Regions from separate parts of the Pararhizobium sp. DWP1-1-3 genome, predicted to be linked through region 2. Evidence: predicted binding sites of a transcription regulator. Region 2 holds the regulator's gene; each other region holds the start of a gene.

Region 1 (3,281 bases), on a different contig from region 2:
AAGCCGTCCGGAATGTTGTCGGGATCGAGAATGACGGCAGCGGCAACGACGGGGCCGGCCAACGGGCCGCGTCCGGCCTCATCGGTGCCTGCGACCGGCCAAAGCCCATCGCGGCGCCCGGCCAGCTCGAAGCTGAAGTCGGGGCCTTCAATAGTGTCGAAAAGAAAGGGGGAATCGGGCGGTGTGCGTCGTGACATGCGGCGAAACTCGCACACAAGCCCGATTCCCTGCAAGTCCTTCGGCAATGAGGCGGTTGCCGGAGGATGACCGCTGCTGCCTCGGGGCAGGAAACAGCATCGGTATAGCGATTTCCGGGATCGATCCCGGAAAAACCCTTGAGCGTTGCGTTAGAGCAGCGACAGCTGAACGCCGGTCCCGAGTGGCGGAACGAAAAGATCGCAGTTCAGCGGGCGCCTCGTGACATTCAGTTCCAGCCGCTTTGCCGCCAGCTCGAAACGGCGGCCGATCTGCCAGGCATAGGGACCGGCACCTTTCATGCGCTTGCCGAACTCGGCATCGTAATCCTTGCCGCCGCGCATCGAGCGGACCAGCGACATGACGTGGCGGTAGCGATCCGGATAGTTACGCAGCAGCCAGTCGCGAAACAGCGGGCTGACTTCGAGCGGCAGGCGCAGCAGCACGTAGCTCGCATGCGTCGCACCGGCCGTCTTGCCCGCGTCCAGCACCCGTTCGATCTCATGGTCGTTGAGGGCCGGGATGACCGGTGCCATCATCACCGTTGCGGGAATGCCGGCCTCTGTCAGCGCCTTGATCGCTTCCAGCCGCTTGGACGGTGTCGAGGCCCGTGGTTCCATCAGCCGGGCAAGCTTTCGGTCGAGCGTCGTCACCGACAGGCCGACCTTGGCGAGACCCTTCTCGGCCATCGGCGCCAGGATATCGATATCGCGCATGACCATCGCCGATTTGGTGACGATCATGACAGGATGATCTGCGCCTTTGAGAACCTCAAGGATCTGGCGCATGATCCGCCATTCCTTCTCGATCGGCTGGTAGGGGTCGGTATTGGTGCCGATGGCGATCGGGCGCACCTTGTAGCCGGGCTTGGCCAGCTCCCGCTCCAGAAGCTTTGCGGCATCCGGCTTGGCAAACAGCTTTGCCTCGAAATCGAGCCCCGGCGACAGTCCCATATAGGCGTGGGTCGGGCGGGCGAAGCAATAGATGCAGCCGTGCTCGCATCCCCGGTAAGGATTTACGGAACGGTCGAAGGGAATGTCGGGCGAATCGTTGCGGCTGATGATCGAGCGGGGCTTTTCGATCTGAACTTCGGTCTTGAAGACCGGCAGATCCTCCAGGGAATCCCAGCCGTCATCCTCGAGTTGCCGCGATAGGGGTTCGAACCGCCCGGACGAATTGATCGCAGCACCCCGGCCGCGCCGCCGGTCGATCTCGATGCGCAGCCCGGAGCCGGCAATCATTGCTTCGGCCATATCTGCCGTATTGGCAGGCGCCAAAGCACCCTGCCTGATCTGAGACAGCTCGTTCATGGGTTTCTCCGGAGGAATATCCTTGCAGACGTTTTAGTATCCTCTGATTATTTTCCTATCGCGAAAACGAGAACAATGCAAGAACAAAAAATCGGAAACTGCTGTTGCTCTCGTTCTCCCGAGTGCCGCATCCTGCTTTGGGGGCGCGCGCATTCATCATGAATCAAATGTTAATCGGCCGGAAACGAAGGGCGTGTAGAAATTCTGTGTGCAATGCGGTATGGACGGCGATGCTGACGATCATCACCGAAACCCGCGATAACGAGGCCGAACTTGCGCAGACGCTGTCGGCGCTTGTGGCGGGTGCCGTGGAAGGTCTGGTGAGCGACGTGATCGTACTCGATCACGCATCGCAGGATGGCTCCAGCCGGGTGGCAGACGCCGCCGGAGCCCGGTTTTGCACCAGCTGGGACATGACGGATATCGTCCGTTCCGCGCGCGGCGATTGGCTGCTCTTGCTTGAAGCAGGTGCGCGGCCGGTAGGGCGATGGATCGACGACGTGGCGGAGTATATGTCGCTGAACAAGATGCCGGCACGCTTTTCGCCCTCCCGGCAGTATCGCCGGCCGTTCCTGCAGCGCATCGTCACCCGCCCGGCGGCGCTCGAGCTGGGGCTGCTGCTGTCGAAGCAACAGGCAGCGGTGATCGCCAAAACGTCCATGCAGCTTGGCGATTTTGCCAACGGGCGAGCAATACGCAAGCTTGGAAGCGAACTCGTGCCGGCCTGGGTGGCGATCGCCAACCGTCCGGGCGCCGAAACGCTGTAGCTGCAACTCGCCGCAAAAAGAGCAGGCCCTTTCGAACCTGCCCTGACGTCATTGAAAAATCGACCGTGAAAATGTCTTGCCGCGTAAAACCCAGCCACCGCGTCGTATCGCTTGGCGAGGCGGTTTTCAGTGCGTGAAATCCGCCTCGTTCATGCTGTCTGGATTGATCTGGAAACCGGACGCCGTCGATAGATAAGCCTGCATCCTGTCATCCTCGTTCCGTCTTTCGATGAGTTGGTTTTACACTGCCGCATCGTGGCGCGCTGTTACGAAAGGAACAGGGAAGATCGGGTTTATCTGAAACGGAGAGGTCAGCCGCGCTTCAGGTGTTCGTCCAGCCTTGGCATGATCTCGACGAAATTGCAGGGCATGTGCCGGTAGTCGAGTTGCTGCTTCAGGATGCCGTCCCAGGCATCCTTGCAGGCACCGGGGGAGCCGGGCAGCACGAAGATGAAGGTGGCGTTGGCGACGCCGCCGGTGGCGCGCGACTGGATCGTCGAGGTGCCGATCTTGTCATAGGAGATCCGGTGGAAGACCTCGGAAAAGCCGTCCATGCGCTTTTCGAACAAGGGCTCCAGCGCTTCCGGCGTCACGTCACGTCCGGTAAAGCCCGTGCCGCCGGTGGTGATCACCACGTCGATCGTGTCGGTGAGCGTCCAGGCCTTTACCTGTGCCGCAATTCTCTGCGTGTCATCCGGTACGATGGCACGGGCCTCAAGCCGGTGTCCTGCCTCGGTGATGCGGGCGGCCAGCGTGTCGCCGGACCGGTCGTCCGCCAGCGTGCGGGTATCGGAAACCGTCAGGACCGCGATGCCGACCGGAACGAAGGGTCTTGTCTCCTTACTCTCGGTCATCGTGGTCTTCCTCTCCATGGACGCTGTGGCAGGGCAGAACGTACCAGTTCGGGTTCTGCCTGGAAAGAACAGCCGCCGCCGCGTCGCGGGCTTCAGCGCTTGCATAAAGGCCAAAGCAAGAAGCGCCCGATCCGGACATCCGCACAAAGGAGGCG
Region 2 (3,281 bases):
AGCGCCCGTGACCAGCGTGTTGCAGCGTCTGTTCCCCACTTGAACGTATGTGCTGCAAGCCGGCGAAGGAGAATGCAATGCATTACAGCGTGCAGTTTTTCACTTGGACCCCGAAGCAGGGCGTCCATCAGGTCGGATCCACCATCGAGATCGATGCGGTCAACCCGAAGCTTGCGGCCGTGTCACTGCTCGGACTTCGGCTGGACGAAACAGGTGCAGCCAAAAAACTGGCGGTACGCGTCTGGACGAAACCGGATGACAGCAAGGCCGATTGCGCCTGCTTCTATTATCATTGATCAGCCCCGGTCCGTGATATCCCGACCGCAACGGTGGACGCGGAACGCCCATCCATTGTTGCCGACTGCTTGTCTCTTCCTGATTAAGAGTGCCGGATTAAAATAACCGTCCAGAGGTTCTGCCTGAAAAAATCGCGTGGATGGATTTGCTCGCGCCGTAATCGACCTTGGTCGAAACGGCAACGCCGTTGCTCGTTTCCGCCGGAGACTGACATCTGTGGGAAATTTGGAGGCCTCGCCCGGAATTGAACCGGGGTGCAAGGATTTGCAGTCCTCTGCGTCACCACTCCGCCACGAGGCCTCACGAGTTCAAATAGTCGAACTGTGGCGGCGGTTTAGAATGATCCTAGACAAATCGCAAGAGGATATTTCTCAAAAACGCTCTTGGCCAGTTCCGAAATGATATTTCCGATCTGTCGTCACAACCCTGAGGCGACGCTTAAGTTGGCATCCGACAAACCGGAACGAGATCACAGCAGCCGATGAAAATTCGCAACGGCCCCTGCCCTGATCGATTGGTGCATTATCGAAGGGAATGGAAGGCGGGTTTCGAAAGTCGCCCCATAGTCAGGCGCCATCTCCGCCGGGTTGAATGATGGAGCGGCCCCGCCGCTGGTTGACTTGGCTGACACCAAGTCCTGCCAAGTACCAAGTTTGAAAGCAGCGCTGAGAAGACGTGATCTCAGATCCAACACATCGCTAACGCCTTGCCGCTCCGAGCTGTAAGCGCTGCGGCCGTTTCCATCGTCATGCGATTTTTTGCGTTGTCGTGCGCACCGCTCGGTTATCACCTGATCCCCAGCCTTCATGCGGGCAGAAGACGTAGTCCGTTCAATGGTAGCGGCGGATCAGTCCGACAAGTTTCCCCTGTATCTTGACCCGGTCAGGCCCGAAGATGCGCGTTTCGTAGGCAGGGTTGGCGGCCTCCAGTGCGATCGAGGCCCCTTTCCGTCGAAAACGCTTCAGCGTCGCTTCCTCGTCATCAACCAGGGCGACGACGATTTCGCCTGGGCTGGCGCTGTTCGTGTTGCGGATGATGACCGTGTCGCCATCCAGAATACCTGCCTCGATCATCGAATCGCCGCGTACTTCAAGTGCATAATGCTCGCCGGCGCCGACCATCTCGAGGGGCACGGAAATATCATGGGTGTTGTTCTGGATCGCCGAGATCGGCACACCGGCGGCAATCCTGCCCATCACCGGTATCGAGACCGTATCGCTGTTTGCGGCGGCTTTGGCGGGAGCAGCAGGGGCTGGTTGCACGCCAAGACTGCCTTGAATGATGCTCGGTGAAAAGCCCCGCTTGGGCTGGAGGCTCATCGAATAGGCCTCCGGCAACTTGATCACCTCCAGTGCACGCGCACGGTTGGGAAGGCGGCGGATAAACCCCCTCTCCTCAAGCGCTGTGATTAGCCGGTGAATGCCGGATTTTGAGGCCAAATCCAGCGCATCCTTCATTTCATCGAACGATGGAGGCACACCCGACTCTTTCATTCTTTCGTGAATGAACAGAAGCAGTTCCTGTTGCTTGCGGGTCAGCATGAACGATCACTCCAGAATCGAGAAACAAATCAAGAACGAACATTATCTGTTCCATATGTGTTCCGCAAGTACTTAAAATTCATCGAATGTTTTCAAGGGGCACATGGCGACACAAACGATCGAATCGGGTCCGTCATCCGACTGTTTTGACCGGAGGATTCCCGCTTGCCCAGAAGTAGGCCCAATTGCGAAGCCTTTGCACAACCTGGAGCCGTTCGTTTGTAAGGACCGGTGAGTCTAAAAAATCCTGTTGCGATGTAATGGCACGGCATGTCGATGAGCGTGGCAATGTCGTTTTCGCCGGAAAAGACAAACCGAACCGCACAGCTAAATTCCAAAAGGCATGTCGGGATTTCTTGGGCGGCCGGTGTTGCTGGCTTTGACTGAATCGACTGGTGCGGGAATGTTTAGCGAGAGCACAGAGGATGATGCCGCGACCCCAAGTCCAGGAGAATGCGCCGGCAGCCGGTGTGACGACGCGGCCCAATCAAGGAACGATCGACACCCCCTCGCATGATGTCCTGAAACAGCAGCTGTTACGGTGTTCTAATTGGACGCTTGCCATTTTCGCGCCCACCACACCGATAGCCTGCGCCGCCGGCGCCTGACGAAGGCGAGATCATGAGATAGGACTAGGAACCCCAGCGGCACCATCCAGAATCCGAGGACCGGCAGAAACCCGAGGATGCCGCCAAAAATCAACGTGCCGCCGATGGTGATGCGCAATAGACGCGATTGCGGCAGCCGCATCCGCCATGAACCAATAACCAGTTCATGCGTTCGCGCGTCGATGCCGAATTTTTTCGTTTTTTGCGGTTCTGCCATATATTCCACCTATCAAGCGTAAAGCGCGTGCCCGTTATGCTACAGTCCCGCAATGCCAAGGGTTTGGCTCGCAGGCAGCCGGAATGCGCTGCCTCCCACAGATGGGAAGTTCTCCACAGTCTGACAAGATTGTGCGTTTTTTTTTGAAAAACCGCTTGGCAAATCGGAAAAGCATTTGTATTAGCAGCCTCACTTCTGCAGGACATACCGCCGCAGATGATCCCTGGTAGCTCAGCGGTAGAGCATTCGACTGTTAATCGACAGGTCGCCGGTTCGAATCCGGCCCGGGGAGCCAGTTTTCAAAGGCCTTGCTGAAAAAGCAAGGCCTTTTTGATTTGAGGCGAATGGGTCGGCCGGTAACCGGCGTGGCATGGTAGTTTGCGGTATCATCGGTCATCGCCACCAGCGGGGCACCTAGCCCTTCGATCATCAACAGCAATGCAAAGTTCGTGGCGCTGTGTCGAATCTCAGCTTCACGAATGCACCGGTTTGGCAGAGTCCCCGCGCCCTTCGACCTTTGTCAGCAAAAAGAAACCGCGCAAAAACCCGGCTTTCTGTTCAGTGACGGTGAAATTGCGGTTGCCAATATCTATGTGGTGCGGGGGCGCAATTCGCCTT
Region 3 (3,281 bases), 560 kb from region 2:
CGTCTTCACGGTTTTCCTGCTGCATGCGCTTGGCCTTGGCCAGCAGGTATGCCGAATAGTTGCCTTCGTAGGGAATGCTGCGGCCACGGTCGAGCTCGAGGATCCAGCCCGTGACATTGTCGAGAAAGTAGCGATCGTGGGTGATCATCATCACGGCGCCTGCATACATGCGCAGATGATTTTCCAGCCAGCCGATGGTTTCGGCGTCGAGATGGTTGGTCGGCTCGTCGAGCAGCAGGAGGTCCGGCTTGGAGAGCAGCAGCTTGCACAATGCCAGACGGCGGCGCTCACCACCCGAAAGGCTGGTCACATCCGCATCGCCGGGCGGGCAGCGCAGCGCTTCCATCGCCATTTCGACCTGGCTTTCGAGATCCCACAGGTTCTGGCCGTCGATAATGTCCTGAAGCTTCGAACCCTCTTCCGCCGTTTCGTCGGAATAGTTCATCATCAGTTCATTGTAGCGCTCGAGAATGGCGGTCTTGTCGGCCACCCCCTCCATGACGTTTTCCATCGCCGTCTTGGTGGGGTCGAGCTGCGGCTCCTGCGCCAGGTAGCCGACGGTCGCACCTTGGGCGACCCAGGCTTCGCCGGTATATTCCGTGTCGAGCCCGGCCATGATGCGCAGCACGGTCGATTTACCGGCGCCGTTCGGGCCGAGGATACCGATCTTGGCGTCCGGATAGAACGACAGATTGACATTCTCCAGCACCTTCTTGGTGCCGTAGGACTTGTTCAGCCCGGACATATGATAAATGAATTGACGTGCCATAGAGAAAACTGCTCCGACGGAATGGGATTTTGCCCGCTATGTAGGCGAATTATCCCGGCGGAGCAATGAAGAAACCGGTTTTCGCAACGCCATTCACTGAATGCCGGCTGCATCGACGGTGCCTTTTGCGCATTTGAAATCGGTATCACCTGCGGCAAGGATCAGACTTGAGAGGCCGGCACTGGCCGAAAGATCGCCCGACAGGCCGATCGTCAGCCCGGTGACGACGCTGCGGGCTCCGGCTTTCTGGCAGCGCATCCTGACGCGGTCGCCCGCCCCCTTGCCGAAACTGTCGTCAAACGCCTGCTTGACCTCGCCCTCCGTCACATCCTGCCCGATCCGGCCGGCAAACAGGGTGCGCACGGCCGAGCCATTGATGTCCTCGACAAGGCGAAGCTGCACGGAAAAATAGTCCTGTGCCGTGCCACCATGGCATGTGCCGCTGCGCAGCCATTGATGCCGGTCGAGCCCGGATTGGGTTCCCGGCATCGCCACCTTCAGCCTGGCCGCAATTTCCTCAGCCATGGCCAATTGCGGCAAGTCCAGCCAGTTGCCTTTCTGATCGCGGGCCTTGATATCCGCAGAGACGCCGCAATAGCTCTTTTTGACTGGCCAGAGGCCATGCAGGGAAAAATGCGTCGCGTCATGGCGCTCCGCGGTCTGCCCGGCGCATTCCTTGCGGGTCGGGCGGATCTCGCAAAATCCCGGCTGCCAGCTGACAGCGAGAATGTATTCGGTCCTGCCCTTGGCGGCTGTGGCTTTTTCCTCCGCAAAGACCGGTGAAACAAACATCGCGGCAATCATGATCAGCCCCAGACGATGCAGAAACGACACGACGATAGTCCTCACATACCTTTGCATGCCGGCCTCCCCAAAACAGAACAAAACAAGATCATTTAGCGATTAAAACGGGAAAATTGCAACCTGAAATCCATGCTCGATCGATTTTTTCTGACCTGATACCAAACAAGCACCAAGCGCTTGTTGCCTTTGGCTGGTAAATCAATTTGATAGCGTTCAGCGCACGAACTTCGCCTGGGAGGATCTAAGGGGTGTTCACCACGGTCGAAACGTTGCAAAGCCCGAGCGGAGCCGCGATTGCCTGGCGTCACTGGCCTGCTGCCACACCGGAAAAGGCCGTGCTGCTCGTCAGCCACGGACTGGCCGAACATTCCGCCCGCTACGCCCGCTTCGCTAAACTCATGGCCACCCACGGCTTCAACGTCTATGCGCACGATCATCGCGGCCACGGCGCAACCAAAGCTGCCGATGCACCGCTCGGCCGCTATGGCCAATCGCAAGGGGCAGCCAAGGTCATCGATGACGTCAGGGCAATGCGCGCCTTGGCTGCCAGCCGCCATCCCGGCCTGCCCGTCATCCTGTTCGGCCATTCCATGGGCGGCCTGATCGCGCTGAATGCGGCGGAAGAAGATCCGGGCCTTTACGATGGACTGGCTGTCTGGAATTCGAATTTCAATCCGGGGCTGGCCGGACGCGCAGCCCAAGCCGTCCTCGCCGTCGAGAAAATGCTGAAAGGCTCCGATGTGCCGAGCGGCCTGCTGTCGAAGCTGACTTTCGCCGCCTGGGCCAAATCGATCCCCAACCGCAGGACCGAGTATGACTGGCTGTCGCACGACACGGTGGAAGTCAAAAAATACATCGACGACCCGCTCTGCGGTTTCGATGCCAGCGTTTCGATGTGGATCGACCTGTTTACGCTGACCTTCGACGGCGCAAAGCCGGATCGGCTGAGCCGGCTGCCGAAAAACTTGCCGGTCCACTTGGTTGGCGGCGGCCAGGATCCAGCCACCAATGGTGGCCGGGAAATTTCATGGCTGGCTGGGCGTATGCGAGCAGCCGGTTTGGAAAAGGTAACGGCGACCATCTACCCGTCAATGCGCCACGAAACCCTGAACGAACTTGAGCGCGACGGCGCCATGCAGGATTTCGCCGCATGGTGCCTCTGCGTCGTGGAGCAGCGGAAATGAGCAAAGACCTGGCATGACCGGCATTTCCGCAAAACCGGCGACACGCAGCAACGATGTTTCCTTCGGTCTCACCCTGATGGTCATCGCGGTGCTGATCTCGCCACTGATCGATATCTTTGCAAAACTTGCCATCACCAAAATTCCATCGGCTGAAATCACCGCCGTGCGCTTCGTGCTGCAGATGATCTTCATCCTGCCTGTTGTCATCGTCCGCGGCACGCTGTTCGATCTGACCTGGAAGAAGACAGGATTGCATATGCTGCGCGGCGGCCTGCTGGTCGTGACCATGCTGTCGTTCATCACCACGCTGAAGGCGATGGAAGTCGCCGATGCCATCGCCATCTTCTTCGTCGAGCCGATCATCCTGACCATCCTCGGCAGCATCTTCCTCAAGGAAACCATCGGCTGGCGGCGGTATACCGCCTGCGGCGTCGGCTTTTTCGGCGCTCTGCTGGTCATCCAGCCGAGCATGCAGGAAGTCGGCTGGATCGCACTTTTGCCAATTGTCTCGGCCTTCGGGCTGG

Evidence for each region. The regulator LexA, encoded in region 2, represses DNA repair genes until DNA is damaged. The targets are predictions, from matches to a motif close to TGTTCNNNNTGTGTTCNG.
Region 1: a site for LexA is predicted at 1,574-1,591, ahead of ACP7BS_RS06225 (PA0069 family radical SAM protein). Genes of this name have one in related genera too.
Region 3: a site for LexA is predicted at 1,647-1,664, ahead of ACP7BS_RS01575 (ribonuclease T2). Genes of this name have one in related genera too.

What each region holds. Positions count from the first base shown of each region.
Region 1 covers NZ_JAFCTR010000002.1:334,597-337,877, reverse strand. The annotation lists gene ACP7BS_RS06230 (ribonuclease HII) at 1-197, opposite strand, end outside; gene ACP7BS_RS06225 (PA0069 family radical SAM protein) at 348-1,505, opposite strand; gene ACP7BS_RS06220 (glycosyl transferase) at 1,736-2,272, shown strand; gene moaB (molybdenum cofactor biosynthesis protein B) at 2,584-3,126, opposite strand; gene ACP7BS_RS06210 (4-(cytidine 5'-diphospho)-2-C-methyl-D-erythritol kinase) at 3,113-3,281, opposite strand, start outside.
Region 2 covers NZ_JAFCTR010000001.1:900,365-903,645, reverse strand. The annotation lists gene ACP7BS_RS04450 (hypothetical protein) at 78-296, shown strand; tRNA gene ACP7BS_RS04445 (tRNA-Cys) at 524-597, opposite strand; gene lexA (transcriptional repressor LexA) at 1,128-1,838, opposite strand; gene ACP7BS_RS04435 (hypothetical protein) at 2,385-2,663, opposite strand; tRNA gene ACP7BS_RS04430 (tRNA-Asn) at 2,884-2,958, shown strand.
Region 3 covers NZ_JAFCTR010000001.1:336,070-339,350, reverse strand. The annotation lists gene ettA (energy-dependent translational throttle protein EttA) at 1-769, opposite strand, end outside; gene ACP7BS_RS01575 (ribonuclease T2) at 863-1,618, opposite strand; gene ACP7BS_RS01570 (alpha/beta fold hydrolase) at 1,822-2,757, shown strand; gene ACP7BS_RS01565 (DMT family transporter) at 2,771-3,281, shown strand, end outside.